Pyxidicoccus trucidator: one gene and its partner. The protein of the gene in region 2 interacts with the protein of the main gene of each other region in a pairwise test. Links are inferred from orthologs where the notes say so. Each region holds a gene or a part of one and is shown on either strand. Other genes may lie near its edges. The genes, in order: priA and G4D85_RS04115.

Region 1 (9,859 bases), 450 kb from region 2 along the record:
GGCCGCGCCTCGCTCATGCGCGAAATCGCCGACGCACTCGACGGGCGCGAGTCCCCCGCGGCGCCGCGTCTCCAGCGCCCCAAGCTCACCCTGGAAGAGCGCGCCGGCCTGCGCCACCCCGGCCTGCGCACGCCCTCCGGCGAGCTGCTCGCCTGCGCGGGCATTGCCCTCTGCCGCCTCTTCCCCGCCCAGGGACGCGCCGCCGGCACCTCGGAGCCCCTGCGCGCCTCCGCGGGCCCCGGCGCGCCCGCCATCCTCGACGCGCTCCACACCGCCGCGCGCGTGCTGGACGTCCACCTGCCCGAGCTGGTCCTCGCCGAGGACGACGGCCCGCCCTTCACCGCCGTCCACGCGGGCCAGCCGCGCCTGCTCGTGGGGCGCCTGTCGATACGTCAGCCCCTGTCCGCCGCCGAACTCCGCTTCCACGCCGGCCGCGCGCTCTTGTCGCTGTCCCCGGACCTGATGGCCCTGCGCGCCCTCAAGGGAGGCCAGCTCCTGCGCGCGCTGGCCCTGCTGTCCACCATCCTCAAGGACCCGCGCGCCTCCGGCCCCGAGGCTCGCGTGGTGCGCGACTCGCTCTCGCCCCGGGCCCTGGAGCGCACCCTCGCGCTGCTGGACGCTGGCACCCGCGACTTCAACTCCTCCGCGCTCGCGGACGCGGCGCGCGACTCCGCCAACCGCGCGGGGCTCGTCGCCTGTGGAAGCGTGGGGCCGGCCCTGGCCATCCTGCGCGCGCGCCGCAACCAGGACTCGGAGCTGGTGGAGCTGCTGCGCTTCGCCGCGTCCGAGCGGTACTACGAGCTGCGCGAGCAGCGCGCGTCGCGCTGAATCAGCGCATCAGCAGCTTGATGGTGAGCGCCAGCAGTCGCCCCTTCTCGCCGCCCAGGTCATGACGGTAGGCGAGGTCCAGCCCGCCGCCGCCCTCGGACACGAAGCCGATGCCCGTGCTGAGCTGGGAAATCTTCCGGAAGCCGTCATACGTGTAGCCGCCACGCACCGGCAGCACCTGCCCGAAGAGGTACTCCAGGCCCGCGCTGTACGTGAAGGTGTTGGTGTTCTCGGTGACGAAGTCCGCGCGCACGTCGGCGGCCACCGTCAACTGCTGCGTCAGCACGCCCACGTGCGCCGTGAAGTAGCGCGTCAGCTCCGCGTTGTCCGTGTCGATGAGGTTGTGCGCGGACACCCCCGCCATGAACGACGGCGACAGGCGCAGCAGCAGGCCCGCGTCCCCGGTGACGGAGTTCGCGTACCGCGAATCGCCGCTCAGTCGCAGGTAGCGCGCCACGACGCCCAGCATCACCGCCTGGTTCAGGGGCAGCCCCACGCCCAGGGAGCTGAAATGGGCGCTGGTGCGCGCGCCGCCCCGGCCCAGGCTCACCCAGTGGTAGTCGATGCCCATGGCGAGCCGGCTGGAGGCCGCGTCGAGCACGGAGATGCCCAGCAGGCCTTCCTTCGTCTCGACGTCCCAGGCACCCGTGCCCTCCACCCGGTAGGCGGGGAAGAGGGCCATGGCCGCGGGATTGCCCAGCACGGCCTCGGTCCCCAGGCCCAGCGCCCGGTAGGCACCTCCCATGCCGTAGGCCCGGGCGCTCATCAAATTCCGCAAGTCTTCCGCGGGCTGGGCCAGGGAGGCGGTGGACACACACAGCGCAATCAGCAGGACAGTGGGGCGGATCGGCATGTCGTTGGCATCCTATCCAGCTTGAAGGGGGCGGGTGCCATCAATAGATTCCCGGCCCCAACGTGGGCTATCTGACCCATCTCGCCTCCGCGCCTTGAGCGCCCCGGGTTGCTCGAACCGCCGCGCGAGGTCGTCAAGACGGAGAAGCCGTGAAGCGCATTGCCGCACTCCTGGCAGTCCTGGTCTCTTTTGCCGCGGGCGCCTATGTGCTGCCCGGAGGCTCCATCCTCCGCCGCACGGTGGCCGAACGCGACGAGCTCAGGCTGTCCTCCCTTCGCGTGGAGGGCTCGCTCAGCTTCAGCGGCGCCGCCGTGAAGGAGGCCGGGGCCGCGCTCGGCACCCCCACGGACCGCCCGGAAGTGCAGGGCGATGGCATCCTGTACCTGCGCGTGCCGGGCCGCTGCCGCTTCGAGGCCTCCGTGCCCGACGGCAACGCCCGCGCCGCCGCCGTGCAGGCAGGGGGCCGCCGCCGCTCGGAGGGCACCGAGATTCCGGCCATGACGGTGCTCGTCTCCCAGGTGTGTCCGATTCTCGCCGCTGGCGGCGGCAACGTGCAGGACCTCAAGGAGTCCCTGCAGCAGTACCTCCAGTCGCTGGGCGTGGATACGAGCCGCACCGGCCTGGCGCGCTTCGGCGGCGAGGTGGCGTACGTGCTTGGCGAGATGGCCGAGGGCCGGCCTCAGTTCTGGGTCTACAAGGATTCCTTCCGCCCGGCGCGGCTGCGCTACACGGACAGCGCCAACACCGCCTGGGACATCCGCTTCCTCGACTACACGTCGCCGGCCACCGGTGAGTGGATGCCGCGCACCATCGAAGTCTGGAAGGGCGGACAGCGCGCGCTGCGCTTCACCGCGCTCAAGGGCGACAACCGCGCCACGATTCCGGAGAAGCTCTTCACGCCGTAGTCGCGGCCCGTCGTCACACGTCCGTGGCCCTTGACGCAGCCGGGCGTGCGGGCGTGCGGGCGCGGAGCCCCTCCTCCTTGGGCTGATTCCCTTGCGGCGCGCGGCGTCTGGGGGGAAGAGTCCGGCCACGCTTGGCCGGGGCTCCACCCGGCCCGCCACGCAAGAGGAGCAACACATGAAGGTCTACGGCCATCCGATGAGCGGCTGTACGCGCGCCGTCCTCACCACCCTGGCGGAGAAGGGCCACGAGGCCCAGTTCGTCCTCGTGGACCTGATGAAGGGCGAGCACAAGCAGCCCGCGCACGTGGCGCGCCAGCCGTTCGGCGTCGTTCCCGCCTTCGAGGACGCCGAGGTCGGCATGCTCTACGAGTCGCGCGCCATCATGCGCTACCTGGACCGCAAGCTGTCGGGCCCCTCGCTCACGCCGACCGACGCGCGCGGCTATGGCCTGATGGAGCAGTACATCAGCGTGGAGCACTCCTACTTCACCCCCGCGGCGGGGAAGGTCTTCTTCGAGCGCCTCTTCAAGCCGCACATGGGCGGCGGCGCGCCGGACGAGGCCCGCATCGCGGAGGGCTTCAAGGGCGTGGAGCAGGTCTTCGCCGTCATCGACCCGGTGCTGGGCAAGCAGCAGTACCTCGCGGGCGACAGCTTCTCCCTCGCCGAGGTGTCCTGGATGCCGTACATGGAGTTCTTCGCGGTCTCCGGCGGCGTGGAGCTCATCAACCAGCACAAGAACGTGGCCGCGTGGTGGAACCGCGTGAGCAGCCGTCCGTCGTGGAAGAAGGTCGTGGGCCGGTAGCCCGCCGCGCGCACCACCCGGGCCGGGGTCTCACGCTAGAGGCCCCGCTCGGGAAGGCGCAGCTCCCGCGAGACGCACGGCTCCAGCCGCCCCCTGTCCTGACGGTGTGGCTGGGGCGGGCGGACGTTCATGGGCTCGGCAGCACGCTCCTGGAACGGACTACCGCGCAAGTCCTTCACCTTCGAGGCCATGTCAGACCCATCCGGCACTGTGAACCCCGGTAGCAGGACGGTCGGGGTTGGGGTGGCGGTCGAAGGGAGCGTCATGGAACAGCAAGCCTTGTGGGACGACACGGGCGCGAAGCCGGAGGCGGCCCCCTCCACCCGGGGTTCCATGTCCGTGCGTACGTCCGGTGCGAGGAGCCGCCGGGAACTGTCCCAGCCCGAAGGCGCCGCTACAGTGGGCGCCGCAGTGAGCCCTCCCGTCCTGGCCTCCATCGCCGTTGGCCGTCCCGTCCGGGGCGAGTTCACCTACTCGGTGCCGGACGCGCTCGCCGGCCAGCTGGCGCCAGGCCAGCGCGTGCTGGTGCCCTTCGGCCGGGGCACGGCGCTGGGCTTCTACCTGGGGCCCGCCTCCCCGCCCGCCGAGGAGGGCGTCAAGCTCAAGCCCATCCAGCGCGTGCTGGAGGACTCGCCGTCGCTGCCGAAGGACCTCATCGCCCTGCTGCGCTTCGCGGCCGTGCACTACCGCTACCCGCTGGGCGAGGTCATCCGCGGCGCGCTGCCCCCCGGCCTGTCCAAGGCGGTGGACGAGAAGGAAGCGAAGCCGGACGTGCAGCTCTTCGCGGTGGCGCTCGTCACCGAGGTGCCTCCGGAGCTGCACCGCGCGCCCGCCCAGTCCGCCGCGCTCGCGTACCTGCTGGCCGTGGGAGGGCGCGCGCCGCTGGAGGAGGTCTCCCACGCGATTCCGGGCGCCCGCGAGACGCTGAAGAAGCTGGCCGCGCGGGGCATGGCGCGGATTGAGGAGAAGAAGCTGGAGGCCGGCGTGAGGGACGGCCTCATGCAGGGCCGGCCCGAGCGCCTCACCCCGGAGCAGGCCACGTCGGTGACGGAGCTGCGCGCGGCCCTGGACGTGGGCGACTTCCAGCCCTTCCTCCTGCACGGTGTCACCGGCAGCGGGAAGACGGAGGTGTACCTGCGCGCGGCGGAGCATGCGCTGTCGCAAGGCAAGGGCAGCCTCATCCTGGTGCCGGAAATCGCGCTGACGCCGCAGCTGGTGGGCCGCTTCCGCAGCCGCTTCGGCGCGGAGGTGGCGGTGCTGCACTCGGCGCTGAAGGACCGTGAGCGCCTCTTCCACTGGCAGGCGCTGCGCCGGGGGGACGTGAAGATTGCCGTCGGCGTGCGCTCGGCGGTGTTCGCTCCGGTGGACAACCTGGGGCTCATCGTCGTGGACGAGGAGCACGACCCGTCCTTCAAGCAGGAGGAGAAGCTGCGCTACCAGGCCCGGGACCTGGCCGTCGTGCGCGGCAAGCAGGCCGGGGCGGTGGTGGTGCTGGGCTCGGCCACGCCGGCGCTGGAGACGCTGGAGAACGTCAAGCGCGGGCGCTACCGGCTGCTGGAGCTGAAGAACCGGGTGGATGACCGGCCCATGCCCACCATCGAGTTGGTGGACCTGCGCGTGGAGCGTCCCCGCGAGGGCATGGTGACGGAGGAGGCGCCCATCCTCAGCCCGCCGCTGCTGGCGGCCATGGAGGAGACGATTGGCCGCGGGCAGCAGGTCATCCTCTTCCTCAACCGGCGCGGGCACAGCACGGTGCTGATCTGCGAGGTATGCGGCCTGTCGCTCAAGTGCACCGAGTGCGACGTGTGCCTCACGCACCACCGCTCGCAGAACCGGGTGGTGTGCCACTACTGCGGGCTGGCCATGCCGCTGCCGGACCGGTGCCTGGAGTGCACCGGCCCCATGCTCAAGCTGGGCGTCGGCACGGAGAAGGTGGAAGCGGAGGTGCTGGAGCGCATCCCCACCGCGCGCGTGGCCCGGCTGGACAGGGACTCGGCCACCAGCGCGGAGCGGCTGACGGAGATGCTGGCCTCGTTCGCCCGCCGGGAGCTGGACGTGCTGGTGGGCACGCAGATGGTGGCCAAGGGGCACGACTTCCCGGGCGTGACGCTGGTGTGCGTCGTCATGGCGGACACGTCGCTGTCCATTCCGGACTTCCGCGCCGCCGAGCGCACCTTCCACCTGCTCACCCAGGTTTCCGGGCGCGCGGGACGGGGCAAGGACCCGGGGAAGGTGCTGGTGCAGACCTACAACCCGGACGCGGAGCCGGTGCGGCGGGTGCTGGCCCACGACTTCGACGGCTTCGCGAAGCAGGAGCTGGAGTGGCGCAAGGCGCTGGCGTACCCGCCCTACTCGCGCATGGCGGCCATCCGCTTGGAGGGTGAGCACCCCGAGCAGGTGGCCGGGGTGGCTCGCCACCTGGGCAACCTCGTCTCGCGGCACATGCCGCCTGCTTCGGCGGGGGTGCGCCTGCTGGGGCCGGCCCTGGCGCCCATCTCCCGCATCCGGGGGAAGACGCGCTGGCAGTTCCTCGTGAAGGGGCCGACGCATGCGGCGCTTGCCCCGCTGCTCGCCAGGGTGGAGGCGGCCCTGGGGGACGTTCCGAATGGGGTGAAGGTCGTGATCGACGTGGATCCGGGGGCCATGCTGTAGACTCGGTGCCCCCCATGGGCGCACCGGTTCTCCTCGTACACGACGACATCGCCACCATCGCCGCGGTGCGGCGTCTGCTCACGCGTGAAGGGTACGAGGTCATCCTCGCCACCTCCGCCGCGGATGCCCTCATCGGCTTCGGGCACCACCTGCCCGTGCTCGTCGTGCTCGCCCCGGGCGTGGAGAGCGGACGCGGGCACGTGGTGCTGGAAGAGTTGCTCCAGCATCCGGAGGGAAAGAAGGCCCGCGTGCTGCTGCTGGGCGAGCCGATTGCCGGCTTCAGCGCGCCGGTGGCCCCGCTGCCGCTGGACGGGACGGGCTTCATGGCGCTGGTGGCCTCGCTCATCCGCGCACCGACGGAGGCGGACGCCTGGCACGTGGTGGAGAACCGCAGCCTGCCCGCGTCCGGGCCCGCGACTCCGGCGGACGACACCGAGTCCTGGCACGCCACGGCGCCGCGCCCGGTGGCGGGAGACCCGGCGCTGGCGAACGCGCTCTTCGGTGACCTGGCCCCGCTGCACCAGACGGACTGGGAGCTGGCGGCGATGACGCGCGAGGAGCGCAACGCCCACGAGGAGGCCCAGCAGCGCGACCACCGGACGACCCTCGTCATGTTCTCCGCCATGGAGTTGGCGCACAAGGAGGTGGAGGCGCAGGCGATGGCTTCCATCGACTCGGCGCTCGGCACGGAGGTGGGGGACGGCTGGGGAGAGGGGACTCCGGCGGCTCCGGCGGAGGATGGCGCGGGAGCGGAGGACCCGGCTGCGCCGGTGGATGGAGCAGGAGCGGAGGCCCCTGTCCCGGAAGAGGGGGCTTCAGAGCCGCTGCAAGGCGCGGAGGCTTCGTCAGATTTCGGGGACGGGGCTTCGGAGTCTCAGCCAGGCGCGGAGTTCTCGCCAGAGTACGGGGACGGGGCTTCAGAGTTCCAGCCGGGAGCGGAGCCCTCGTCAGAGTTCGGGGACGGGGCGTCGGAGTTCCAGCCGGCTGCGGAGCCCTCGTCAGAGTTCGGGGACGGGGCTTCGGAGTCTCAGCCGGGCGCGGAGTTCTCGCCGCCAGACGTCGGAGATGGGGCTTCGCAGTTCGAGTCGGGCGCGGATCCCTCGTCAGATTTCGGGGACGTGGAGGCGGAGGTTCGCGCGGAGACCGAGCGCCTGGCGCAGCTGGAGATTGACGCGGCGCTGGCGCGTGAGCAGGCGGAGCTGTCCTCGGAGTTGTCGCCGCCGGTGGGAGGGCTCGCGTGGACGGAGGAGCCCGTCTCGCCGCCCGTTGCCCGGCCTGTGGGTGCGGCGCCCCAGCTCGGGGACGAGGGGTTCTTCGACGTCGACACGCCCGGGACTTCGCAGGACGCCACGCCGCAAGCGGAGGCGCCCTTCGCGGCGGCCGCCAGCGGGACTCCGTCCTGGATGGAGCTGCCTCCGGACCCCGAGATGGAGAACACCGCGCGGATGGCGGTGCGGTGGGCCGAGCCGGCTCCGTCCGCTCCCGTTGACGCCGGTGCGGCTCCGGAGGGGAGCTGGGAGGGTTCCAGCGAGCAGGGCTCGGAGTGGGGGACGGAGGCCGAGCTGGGGACGGATTCCCCCGAGGCCGGAGCACCGGGAGAGGCCGGTCCCACCGAGGGCAGTGTCGCGGCGCAGACCCCTGGTGAGTCGGGGAAGGCGGCTTGGGATGCAGCGGCGCGGAGCGAGGAGGACTCTGAGCACGGAGACCTCGCGGAGTCCGAGGGTGCCGAAGACGACGCGGACGCCGTGCCGTCTGCCTGGGATGTGCTGGAAGCGGAGCTGCAGGCCGCGGTGCGAGCTCGCGAGGCGGAGGAGGCGGGACTGTCCTCGTCCGAGTCGGATTCGGCTGAGGGCTCGGGTGAGGATTGGGACGACTCGGAAGCCGCCAACACCCTGATTACCGGCGGGAGCGCTGATGACGGCGCTGACGTTGGTGAGGGTGCTGCCGCGGACGCGAGCGCTGGCGATGCGGAAGCCGACGAGGGTGTCGTTTCGGGCACGGCCGCTTCTGAAAGCTGGAGCGATTCGGCGGCAGCGGAGGGCGTTGCTCCGGGCGTAAGCGCTGATGAGCAGGACTGGGGCAACGCGGAGCCCGCCGATGGCGTTGCTCCGGGCGCAAGCGCTGATGCGGGTGACTGGAACAACGCGGAGCCCGCCGATGGCGTGGCTCCGGGCGTAGGCGCTGATGCGCGTGACTGGAACAACGCGGAGTCCGCCGACGGTGTGGCTTCGGGCGCGAGCGCTGATGAGCAGGACTGGAGCGACTCGGAGGCCGACACCGCGGGCGTAGCGGCCGCGGGCCCGGGTGAGGCCTGGGGACAATCGGACGCGCCCCCGGCTGTTGCTCCGGGCTCTGATGAAGACTGGAGCGCCGCCGATCCCGACGCCTCCCCGGCCGCGGGCACGGCGGAGGGGTGGAGCGACCCGGCGACGGCCAACACCGTGGCCTCCGGCACGAGCACGGGCGCGGACTGGTTCGACTCGGACACGGACGGTGCCCCCGCCGCGACCGCGCCTGGACCGAAGACGCTGGAGTGGGGATCGACTGGAGCGGAGCCGGAGTCCTCGTCCCTCCCGGGTTCCGAGGCGGACGCGGGCTGGGATGGAAGCTCCGTTCCGGACGCGCCCGCGTACCTGGATGAGCAGTCGCCTGAGGAGGCCCCGACGCGGATGGCGGAAGGCGAGCCCGCGAGCGCGGTAGGGGCCCCGTCCGCGCTGCTCGCGCAGTGGCAGGCGCAGCAGGAGGAGGCGGAGCGCCACCTCGCTGAAGCGCACGAGCGGGTGCGCACGGTGCGCGCCGAGCTGGAGGCGGAAGTCGCGCGCCGCCTCGAAGTCGAGCAGCAGGTCGTGGAAGCACGTGAGCTCGGCGAGTCGCTGCGCGGCGTGCTGGACCGTGAAGCCGCGCTGCGAGTCGAGGCGGAGGCCGCGCGCGAGCAGGAGTCCTCGCTGCGGCTCGTGGCGGAGGAGCTGGCGGAGGCGGCCCGGCTGCGGGAGCAGGCGCTGGAGGAAGCGCGCTCGCGTGAGGTGGAGCTGCGGCAAGAAGCGGAGCGCCAGGTCCAGGAACTTCACGAGCGGCTCGCCACGCTGGACGAGCAGGGCTCGCAAGCGGAGACGCTGCGCCGCGAGGCCGAGGCAGAGCGCGAGCTCATCCAACAGCGTGACGCCGAGCTGGAGCAACTGCGCGAGCAGGTGTCCACGCTCCAGGCAAGCCTCGAAGAGGCGGAGACCCGCGCTGGCTCCGAGGCTCGCGAGCGCGCCACCGTGGATGCCGCCGCGAGGGCGGCGCTCGGGCGCATCGAGGAGCGCGAGCACGACTTCACCGAGCTGCGAGCGCAGCTCGAGGAGCTGAAGACCGAGGCGCAGGAACAGGCCCGTCTCCGTGCCGAGGCGGAGACGCGTGCCAGCGAGGCGGAAGCTCGCGCCCGTGAAGAAGCGGAGACGCGCGCGGAGATGGAGACCCGGGCCATCGACGCCGAGGCACGGGCCGAGACGCAGGAGCACGCCCGTGTGCAGGCGGAGGTCCGGGCCCAGGACGCGGCGACCGCCAGCGATGAGGCGCAGGTGCGCTCCGATGCGGAGGCCCTCGCGCGCAGTGAGCTGCAGGTGCGCATCGAGAAGCTCGAAGCGCGCCTCCGGGAAGAGGTGAAGGCCCGCACCGTGGCGGAGACTCGCGCCAAGGCCGCGATGCAGGCGCTGAAGGAAGTCGAGACGCGCCTGGAGTCCGAGGCCGCCGGCCGCGTGGAGTCCGAGTCCCGGGCCGAGTTGGAGGCCAAGGCCCGCCGGGATGCGGACTCCCGCGCGGAGTCGGCGGAGACCGCGA
Region 2 (9,770 bases):
ATGCGCGCGTCATGTTTCTGGAGGGCGCCCATGATGGCGGCGGCGGTGAGGGCCTGCGACAGGAGGGCCGCGGCGGCGGGGGCGGTGCCATGGGTGGTCCGCGCCTGGCGCGACAGCTCCGAGGTGGTGGCCAGCACCACGCGCAGGTCCGTATTCTTCAGCAATCCACTGACAAGCTCATCGGACATAGGCAAGCGACTAGCGTGCCCGAGCCCGCATTGCCCGCCAACGACAGAAGGCGGGCGCCGTGCCGCTCGCCAGGGGAGCAGCAGCCCCGGCCAGGGGGACGCATAAGGTCCGCCTTATGCCTCCGTGTGGGGTGGCTGGCGTCCGGGGGTGCGGAAGAAATCCAGCCCTCCGGCGGGAACGGTTATAAACCGCCGACCGACTGTCACTTGACTTGGACGCGGTAGCACCGCCCGCGCGCCGTCGCTGGAGACCCGATGAGCAGCCAAGCCGCCGAAGCCGTGCCGACAAAGACTCCGCTCCTCAAGTCCCGCCTGGGCTCGTTCCTGGCGGTGGTGCCGCTCTCCATCTGGGTGGTCAACCACCTCTGGGACAACCTGTCCGCCTTCAACGGCGCGGCGGCGTGGGAGACCTCGGTGACGAGCTACTCCAACCCGTTCGCCCAGGCCTTCACCCTCATCATCGTCCTCCTGCCGCTGCTCATGCACACCGGCTGGGGCATCGTCCGGCTGTTCAGCTTCAAGCCGAACAACGTCAGCTACAGCAACTACGGCAACCTCAAGTACCTCGTTCAGCGCATCAGCGCGGTGGGCGTCCTCTTCTTCCTCGGCGCCCACATCTGGCTGGCCTTCCTGCACCCGCGCCTGGTGGAGGGGCACCCGGAGCCGTTCTCCGACATCGCCCGGGAGATGCACCACCACATGCCCACGCTCATCGTCTACCTGCTGGGCACCCTGGGCACCGCGTACCACCTGGCCAACGGCCTTCAGAGCTTCGCCATGTCCTGGGGCATCTTCGCCAGCGACCGCTCCATGCGCCGCTTCGAGCCGGTGGTCATCGGCCTGTTCCTGCTCCTGACGGCGATGAGCTGGGCCGTCATCTACGCGCTCTACACCGCGGGCGCCGCCTTCAGCCCCGTGGGCGCCTCGCCTCCGTGAGGCCCCGAGCGCGGCGCCAGCACGGGCCGCGCGGGCCACGGCGCTGGAAGACAGACCGGCCGCCCCCCAGGGACTCGGGGAGCGGCCGGTTTCATTTCCAGGGGCTTCGGAGTGCCGCTGCGTCAGAACGGGATGTCGTCGTCGCCACCGCTGTGGCCACCACCCATGTTGCTGTCGTCCATGGGAGGAGGCTGCTGGCCGTAGTCGCCGTCCATGCCGTTGCCGTTGCCGCGCTGGGCGGGGCCCTGCCGGCGGCCACCACCACCGCCGCCGCTGCTCATGCCCTCACCGGCGTCACGCCCCCCGAGGAACGTCACCGCGTTGGCGACGACCTCCGTGGTGTAGTTCTTCCGGTTCTCCTTGTCGGTCCACTCGCGCGTCTGCAGGCGGCCCTCGACGTAGCACTGCCGTCCCTTCTTCAGGTACTCGCCGCAGAGCTCCGCGAGCTTTCCCCAGACGACGATGCGGTGCCACTCGGTCCGCTCCTGCTTCTGGCCATTCTTGTCCGTCCAGCTCTCGCTGGTGGCGATGCGGAAGTTCGCCACCGCCTGACCGCCCGGAGTGAAGCGAACCTCGGGGTCCGCCCCCAGGTTGCCGATGAGAATGACCTTGTTCACGCCTCCAGCCATGACTGCGTTCCTTTCACGAGAACCGACCCACCACGGGCCGGTTGCACCCCGCCAGGACAGCTCCTGGCAGGTTGGCTTCCACCTATAGCAGTGCACACCGACATGCGGGCCCGCGCAAAAAATGTTCCCCCGGGCCTGGACGCACGGCTGCTCCCCGGGCGAGGAGGCTCACGCCCGGGGTAGGTGTAGCTCTGGAACGCGGAGACTACCCGCCGGGACTCGTCTCGGCGGTGCGCGCCTCGGGCGGGTTGCCGGAGCGGCTCGGCGGGCGCGGCGCGGCGCCGGCCGGAGCCACCACCTGCACCGGGTCGAGGCCGTCCTGCGGCGGAACCTTGGCCTCGGCCACCTTCTGCGACAGCGTCGAGTCCAGCCCCTTGGCGAAGGCGGCGAGCCGCGGGTCCGAGGCGCCCAGCATGCGGCGCAGGGACTTCCAGAAGGGGTGGTCCGCCTGGCCGGCCTGTACCAGCGCGCGGGCCAGCAGCGAGGTGGAGGCGTCGCGGTCCCCGGCGCTGGCGGCGCGCAGGGCCACCACCAGCTCCTCGGGGGCGGTGCGGGCCACCTCGCCCAGCGCCTCGGACATCTCCTGCTGCGCCTGCGGGTCCGTCCCGGCGGCACCGGCCAGCTCCAGCACGCGGGCCAGCGCCTCGGTGTTCCCCCCGGCGGCCAGCTCCACCATGCTGCTGACGCCCGGCACCTCGACGGCGAGCACCCGCGCCACTTCCTTCAGCCGGCCATACACCTCGCCGGTGGCGGAGTAGCTGTCCAGCAGCGTGCGCGCGCCCAGGTAGTCATGCGGGTTGGACTGGTAGAGGCTCTCCGCCAGCACCGCGCGCACCGCCGGGTCTCTCTCGCTGCGCCACGCCGTGCGCAGGAAGCCGATGTTGCGCTGGTCGCGCTGCTTGCCCAGGTCCAGGTACGTCTTGATGCGGGCGGCCACGTCGTTGATGGCGCTCGCCGGGCGGCTGCTGTCGGCCAGCGCGGCCACCGCGTTGGAGGGCCCCAGGCTGGAGCCGGTGGCGGCCACCGCCGCGCCCAGCGCGTCCAGGCCGGCGATAATCGGACCGGCGCGGCCCGCGAAGTCGTTGGCCATGATGGAGAAGGTGAAGCGCTCACCGCCCGCGCTCGTCACGTAGCCGCTGAGCGCGGACACGCTCTCCAGCGTGCCCGTCTTGGCGCGCAGGCGGCCCACCGCGTCGCTGCCCTCGAAGCGGTACTTCAGCGTGCCGTCCTTGCCGGCAATGGGCACGGAGGAGAGGTACTCGGGGGCGAAGGGGAAGCGCTCGGACATGTGGCGCAGCAGCCGGTTGAGCTGCGTCGCGGAGAAGCGGTTGGCGTCGTTGAGACCGCCGCCGTTCTTCATGACGTAGGTGCCGCGAGGGATGCCCACGTCGCGCTCGAGGAAGTGCTCCACGACGTCCATGCCCTTGGTGAAGGAGCCCGGCGCGCCCCGCAGCTCCGCGCCCATCGTCTTGATCAGCTGCTCGGCGACGAAGTTGCTGGAGAGCTTGTTGAGGCGCTTGAGGATGACGTCCAACGTGTCCGACGGGGACACGTGCAGCATCTTCGCCTTGGAGGGCGTCAAGCCCAGCCTGACCTTCCCCTTCATCTTCACGCCACGGGTGGCCAGCATCTGCTTCAGCGTCTGCCCGAAGTACATGGGCGGGTTGTCGATCTTCTTCCACACCTTGGCGGCGGCGCCGCGCTCCTCGGGAAGCACGCCGCGGACGACAATCTTCTGCTGGGAGCCGGCCGGGGCCGACTTCACGAACACGCGGCGCGAGTGGCGCGAGCCGGTGGTGAGCTGGTTCTCCACGCTGAAGTAGTCGCTGGGCGGCTCCATCTCCACCGTGCCCTTGGCCCCGGGCCCGCTGCCGGGGCGCAGGTAGATGGCGACGGCGTTCCAGTTGAGGCTCAGCGCGCCGGTGGGGGCCATGTACGGGCGGTCCGTGTCCTCCTGGTCATAGCCGGGCGGCGTGCGCTCGGCGTCGAACCAGGAGTCGTCCACGACAATCTCGCCCACCTCGCGCACGCCGGTGTGCCACAGCTCGGAGACGATGCCCCACATGCGCTCCGTGGTGATGGACGGGTCGCCCTTGCCGCGCACGTAGAGCGTCTTGACCTTGCCGTCCGCACCCAGCTCCGGGTCCACGAGGAACTCGGTGTCGTAGCGGTACTCGGGCCCGAGCGACACGAGCGCGGCCGCCGACGTCACCAGCTTCACGTTGGAGGCCGGGTTGAGCAGCTCGTCGGCGTTGTGGCTGAACACGACAGCGCCGTCGTCCAGGCTCTGCATGTAGACGCCGACGCGGCTCGCCTTCAAGGGCGCGCGCTGGAGCACCTCCATCAGGGCCGTCTTCAGCGCCTCACGGTCCGCCCGCTTTTCGGCGGCGGATGGAGGCGCCGAGAGCGCGGGGCTCGGGAGTGTCAGGAAAATAATGGCCGTTGCGGCCAAGAAGGGGCTGGCTCGATGGACCTGCACACTCTCTCCGGGGAAGTTGCTGGCCATTATGGGGAAGGGGGCGAAAGCCCGGCAAGGGAGAGAGGCAGCGGGAGTCCACGGTTGGGCGCTCGCTGTTCCACCAGGCGGCAAGCGGATGCCTGGCATGTGGACTTCTTTTCACTGCGCTCTCTCAGAGTCCAAGACTACACGGGCGTAGAATGCCGGCTCTCTCTGACATCCCCCCTGTAATCGTGTGACAGATACGTTCCGCAGGCGCCTTCCTCCGCCCACCCGGGCCTCCATCCCTCCGAGTGGCGCGCTCCGGTCCTTCCGGAGCGCCCTCCTATCCGGCCTGCTGGCCCTGCTCGGCGGGCTTGGAGCGTCCGGGTGTCGCGAGGAGGCGCCGGCGGACGGCGTGACGGTGCTGCTGGAATCGCCGCCGGACAGCCTGGACGACCGGTTTGCCTTGACGGCCAACGGCCAGCGGCTGGCGGCGCTCATCACCCCGGGGCTGCTGGCCTTCGACGACGCGAGCCAGCCGACGCCGGTGCTGGCCGAGTCCTTCCGAGAGGTGTCCCCCACCCTCATGGAGTTCACCCTCCGCCCCGGCCTCACGTTCCACGACGGCAGCGCGCTGACGGCGGAGGACGTGAAGGCCACCTATGACGGGCTGCGGGACGCGGCGGTGCGCAGCCCCAAGGCGGAGCGGTACGCGGTGCTGGAGCGCGTGGAGGCGGTGGACGTGCGCACCGTGCGCTTCCACCTGAAGCGCCCCCATGCGCCCCTGCTGGCGGAGCTTTCCGCCGGCATCATCCCCGCCGAGCGGGCCAGCGCGGCCAGCGTGGTGGCACAGGGCGAGCACCCGGTGGGCGCGGGGCCCTTCCGCTTCGAGTCCTGGCCGGACGAGGAGCACCTCACGCTGGCGCCCTTCGCGGGCTGGCACGCGGGCACACCCGCCCTGCCCCGGCTGCGCTTCCGGGTGGTGCGCGACGAGACGACACGCGTGCTGGAGCTGCTGAAGGGGCGCGCGGACCTCGCGGTCAACGTGGTGTCTCCGGCGGTGCTGCCGGTGCTGCGGCGCGAGTCCCACCTGCGCGTGCTGTCCCGCCCGGGCACCGGCTTCGCCTACGTGGGCCTCAACCTGCGCGAGGGCCCGCTGGCGGATGCGCGGGTGCGGCGGGCCCTGTGCCACCTGGTCGACGTGGGGCCGGTGGTGGAGCACAAGCTGCACGGACTGGCGAAGGCGTCCCGGGGACTGCTGCCGAGCGCGCACTGGGCCTGGGCGCCGTCAGCCGGGTGCGGGTATTCACCGGAGGCGGCCGCGCGCCTGCTGGACGCGGCGGGGTACCCGGACCCGGACGGCCCGGGCGGCAGGCCCCGGCTGACGCTGTCCCTGAAGACGAGCACGGACCGGCTGCGGCGCGCGGTGGGGCTGGTGCTGAAGGAGCAGCTCGCGCGCGGCGGCGTGCAGGTGGAGGTCCGCGCCCTGGAGTTCGGCACCTTCTTCGAGGACGTGCGCCGGGGCCGCTTCGAGCTGTTCACCCTGAAGTGGGCCTCCGTCATGGAGCCGGACCTGCTGCGCGGCGCCTTCCACTCGGCGAACATCCCCGGGCCGGAGAACCACTGGGGCGGCTTCAACCGGGGGGCGCTGCGGGACGCGTCGCTGGACGCCCTGCTGGAGGAGGCGTTGCGCGTGCCCCGCGAGGAGCGGAAGGTCCTCTATATGGAAGCGCAGCAGCGGCTGGACGCGCTGATGCCCATCCTGCCGCTGTGGCATGAGGACAGCGTGGCCGTGGTGTCCACCCGCCTGGAGGGCTTCGAGCCGAGCGCCCATGGCCTGCTCACCCCGCTGGCCCGCGCGCGACTGGCTCCGGGCGCGGGAAAGAGGACACCGTGAGCCGACGCCTCGGGTCCGCGGTGATTGCCCTGGTGGGCGCCCTGCTCCTCGTGTCGCTGTTCCTGCACCTCGTGCCGGGAGACCCGGTGGACGTCATGCTCGGCGAGCAGTCCACGGAGGTGGACCGCGAGGCCCTGCGGCGCGCGGTGGGGCTGGACTTGCCGTGGTACTCGCAGCTCGGCGTCTTCACCCGGCAGCTCGTCACGGGAGAGCTGCGCACGTCGCTGCCCCCCTTCCAGCGCAAGGTGCTGCCCTCCATCGGCGCGGCGCTGCCGTACACGCTGGCGCTCACCGTGGCGTCCATGCTGGTGGCCCTGGCCCTGGCCCTCCCGCTGGGCGTGGCCGCCGCGGCGAGGCGGGGCTCCGCCGTGGACGCGGTGGCCATGGGCACATCGGTGGCGGGCGTGGCGCTGCCGCGCTTCTGGCTGGGCCCCATGCTCATCATCGTCTTCGCGCTGAAGCTGGACTGGCTGCCCGTCTCGGGCGCGGAGTCCTGGCGTCACCTGGTGCTGCCCGCCTTCACGCTGGGCACCGCGCTCGCCGCCTTCCTCGCGCGGATGACTCGCGCCTCCATGCTGGAGTCCCTGCGCGAGGACTACGTCACCGTCGCCCGCGCCAAGGGCCTGTCCCCGCGCACCGTGCTGTGGAAACACGCCTTCCGCAACGCGCTGCTGCCGCTGCTCACCGTGCTGGGACTGGAGTTCGGCACGCTGCTGGGCGGGGCCATCGTCACGGAGAAGGTGTTCGCCTGGCCCGGCATGGGCACCCTCCTGCTCACCGCGATTGAGAAGCGCGACTACAACACCGTGCGCGCCACGGTGCTGGTCTTCACGCTCTGCTACGTGGCCGTCAACACGCTCACCGACGCCGCCTACGCCCTGGCCGACCCGCGCGTGCGGAGGCGCTCGTGAGCCGGAGACCGCGCCGCTTCCGGCTGTCCTCCTGGGGCGCCCGCTTCGGGCTCGCGGTGGCCACCCTCTGGGTGCTCACCGCGCTGCTGGCACCCGTGCTCGCGCCCTATGCGCCGGACAGGGTGGACCTGCCCTCGGAGCTGTCCCCGCCCGACGCCGCGCACCTGCTGGGCGCGGGGGAGAACGGCATCGACGTGCTCACCCACGTGCTGTACGGCGCCCGCGTGTCGCTGCTCGTCTCCGTGTTCGCGGTGGCGCTGTCCGGACTCGTCGGCGTGACGCTGGGCGGTGTCGCCGGCTACGCGGGCGGCTGGGTGGACGAGGTGCTGATGCGCGTCGTGGACGTGCTGCTCGCCTTCCCGGGCATCCTCCTGGCGCTGTTCATCACCGCCGTGCTGGGCCCCAGCCTCGCCAACGTCGTCTTCGCCCTCTCCTTCACGGGGTGGACGGGCTACGCACGGCTGGCGAGGGGACAGGTGCTCACCCTGCGCGAGCGCGAGTACGTCCAGGCCGCACGCGCCCTGGGCAGCGGGCCGGGACGCATCCTCTTCCGCCACCTGCTGCCCAATGCCGCGGGGCCGCTGCTGGTGCAGGCCACCTTCGCGCTGCCGGGCGCCATCCTCGCCGAGGCGTCCCTGAGCTTCCTCGGCCTGGGGGTGCCGCCCGGGACTCCCTCGTGGGGCGCGCTGGTGGACCAGGGCACGCAGTACCTCCTGGTGGCCCCGCACGTGGCCCTCTTCCCTGGCGTGGCCCTGGCCCTCACCGTGCTGGGCTTCAACCTGCTCGGGGACGCGCTGAGGGATGCGCTGGACCCGCGCCACCTGGAGCGGTAACGGAAGGCCCCACGGGCCGGGGCCTGCGCCCGGGCCAGGAGGACACGTCGATGCGAGCCGTGGTGCAGCGGGTGCTGGAGGCGTCGGTGACGGTGGAGGGCCAGCGCGTGAGTGAAATCGGCCCGGGGCTGCTCGTCCTGCTGGGCGTGGGCAAGGGCGACACCGAGGCGGACGTGACGTGGATGGCGGAGAAGCTCGCCACCCTGCGCATCTTCGAGGACGCCGCCGGGAAGATGAACCTCTCCCTGGAGGACACCTCGAAGCAGCTCATCGTCGTCAGCCAGTTCACCCTCTACGGCAACGCCCAGAAGGGCCGGCGGCCCAGCTTCATCGACGCCATGGAGCCTGCCGGCGCGAAGGCCCTCTACGAGCGCGCCTGCGAATTGCTCCGCCAGCGCGGCCTCACCGTGGGCACCGGCATCTTCGCCGCCGACATGAAGGTGGCCCTCGTCAACGACGGCCCCGTCACGATTCTCCTGGAGAGCCCCGGCCCCGCCGCGCCGAAGCCCTAGATGCGGACGCCGGAGCCCTTGGTCACCAGCGCCGCCAGCCCCTGCTTCGCCAGCGCCGCGTGGCGGATGTGCGCCGTGAGCGCGCCCAGCTCGATAATCCAGTTCGCCGCGCGCGGGCCCAGGCCGGAGAACGCCACCGTGAGCGGCGGCGGCTGGGCCACCTTCCCCAGCCAGTAGCCGAGCACCTCGTCCTTCTCCGGCAGCGAGGGCAGCTTCATCCGCTCCTGCTCGCGCGCCAGCAGCCGCTCCAGCTTGCGCGGCAGGTTCACCTGCCAGTGCGCCACCATCCGCGCCGGACGCCAGGCCCAGTCCGCGAAGGCGAAGCGCTCGCTGGGGAAGTACTCACCCCGGCCCTGGGTGCTGAAGACGCGGTCCGGTGGGAACTCAGGGAAGGGCTCCCACTGCCCCGACAGCAGCGAGGCCAGCCCCATGTCGGCCATCGGCCGGAAGCGCATGCCGTCCCGCACCTCGCGCGAGCTACGCGCGTCCCAGTACGGGTAGCCCGGCTCCTCCAGCATCAGCGCCAGGTGCAGCGCCTCGTCCCAGGCGTCCGCGTAGCCGCCCTGCATCCCGCCCACCTCCCAGCCCGAGGGGCCTTCCTTCCAGGGCAGGAAGACGAGCCGGTCCACCAGGTCCGACCAGGGCTCCGCGTCCACCGCGCCCACCCCGCCGGGCACCGCCGTGGACAGCAGCCGCTCGCAGAGCATCCGCGCCTGGCCGTCAGCCACCCCGTCGAGCATGGACTCCAACGCGCCCGACGCGTCCCCCATGGCACGGGTGAGGAAGGGCAACACCTGCTCGTGGAAGAACCGATCGTTGATCGGTCTCAGGACTACATCCATGGAGCTCCCCCCGGAGCCAGCCGCTCAGGGCCGTGCATCTTCCTGGATGATGAGGGCGTGGATGTCCGCGGCCGTGGGGGCCTCGAGGATGGACGTCCGGAAGCGCGGGTTCTTGAACAGGCGCGAGATACGGGCCAGCGCCTTGAGGTGCACCCCCGCGCTGTTCTCCGGCGCCACCAGCGCGAAGAACAGGTGGGTGGGCCGGCCGTCGATGGCCTCGAAGTCCACCCCGGCGCGAGACACGCCGAAGGCGGCCTGGAGCTGCGCCATGCCCGGCAGCTTGCCGTGGGGAATGGCCACCCCCTCGCCGATGCCGGTGCTGCCCAGCTTCTCCCGCTCGCGCAGCACCTCCACCAGTCGGTCCGCGGAGAGCAGCGGGTGGGCGCGCACCAACGTGGCGCTCAGCTCGCGCAACACCTCCGGCTTCGTCCGCGACTGCATGTCGGCGATGACGGCTTGGGGGCTGAGGAACTCGGCGATTCTCACTGACGCTCCCGCGCTGGCGCTCCTGATGGCCGCAATTACTCCTCACCCTTCTCTAGCGCAAGGGTCGCCTGCCGTCCCGGCCCCCGACTGCGCTCA

The links.
Region 1: the proteins of G4D85_RS04115 (region 2) and priA interact in binary tests that used the Escherichia coli proteins (3 or more experiments, as listed by UniProt). The link is inferred for Pyxidicoccus trucidator from one-to-one orthologs.

The regions. Positions count from the first base shown.
Region 1 is NZ_JAAIXZ010000001.1:518,155-528,013, reverse strand. What follows is about bases 3,340-6,346. They hold priA (replication restart helicase PriA), read left to right. Parts: upstream 3,340-3,652; coding sequence 3,653-6,040; downstream 6,041-6,346. Other genes in these bases: G4D85_RS02295 (DnaJ domain-containing protein), read left to right, coding at 6,055-6,346; G4D85_RS48755 (hypothetical protein), read right to left, coding at 3,424-3,579; G4D85_RS02305 (glutathione binding-like protein), read left to right, coding at 3,340-3,388. Also shown: G4D85_RS02320 (hypothetical protein), read left to right, coding at 1-828; G4D85_RS02315 (PorV/PorQ family protein), read right to left, coding at 830-1,681; G4D85_RS02310 (hypothetical protein), read left to right, coding at 1,831-2,586; more of G4D85_RS02305, read left to right, coding at 2,762-3,339; more of G4D85_RS02295, read left to right, coding at 6,347-9,859.
Region 2 is NZ_JAAIXZ010000001.1:970,123-979,892, forward strand. Bases 1-2,918 are described here. They hold G4D85_RS04115 (single-stranded DNA-binding protein), read right to left. Parts: upstream 1,754-2,918; coding sequence 1,247-1,753; downstream 1-1,246. Other genes in these bases: hslO (Hsp33 family molecular chaperone HslO), read right to left, coding at 1-188; G4D85_RS04110 (succinate dehydrogenase/fumarate reductase transmembrane subunit), read left to right, coding at 444-1,124; dacB (D-alanyl-D-alanine carboxypeptidase/D-alanyl-D-alanine endopeptidase), read right to left, coding at 1,959-2,918. In the rest of the region: more of dacB, read right to left, coding at 2,919-4,232; G4D85_RS04125 (ABC transporter substrate-binding protein), read left to right, coding at 4,609-6,090; G4D85_RS04130 (ABC transporter permease), read left to right, coding at 6,087-7,001; G4D85_RS04135 (ABC transporter permease), read left to right, coding at 6,998-7,834; dtd (D-aminoacyl-tRNA deacylase), read left to right, coding at 7,885-8,346; G4D85_RS04145 (hypothetical protein), read right to left, coding at 8,343-9,188; G4D85_RS04150 (PTS sugar transporter subunit IIA), read right to left, coding at 9,213-9,674. UniProt on the Escherichia coli protein: Plays an important role in DNA replication, recombination and repair. Binds to ssDNA and to an array of partner proteins to recruit them to their sites of action during DNA metabolism. Acts as a sliding platform that migrates on DNA via reptation.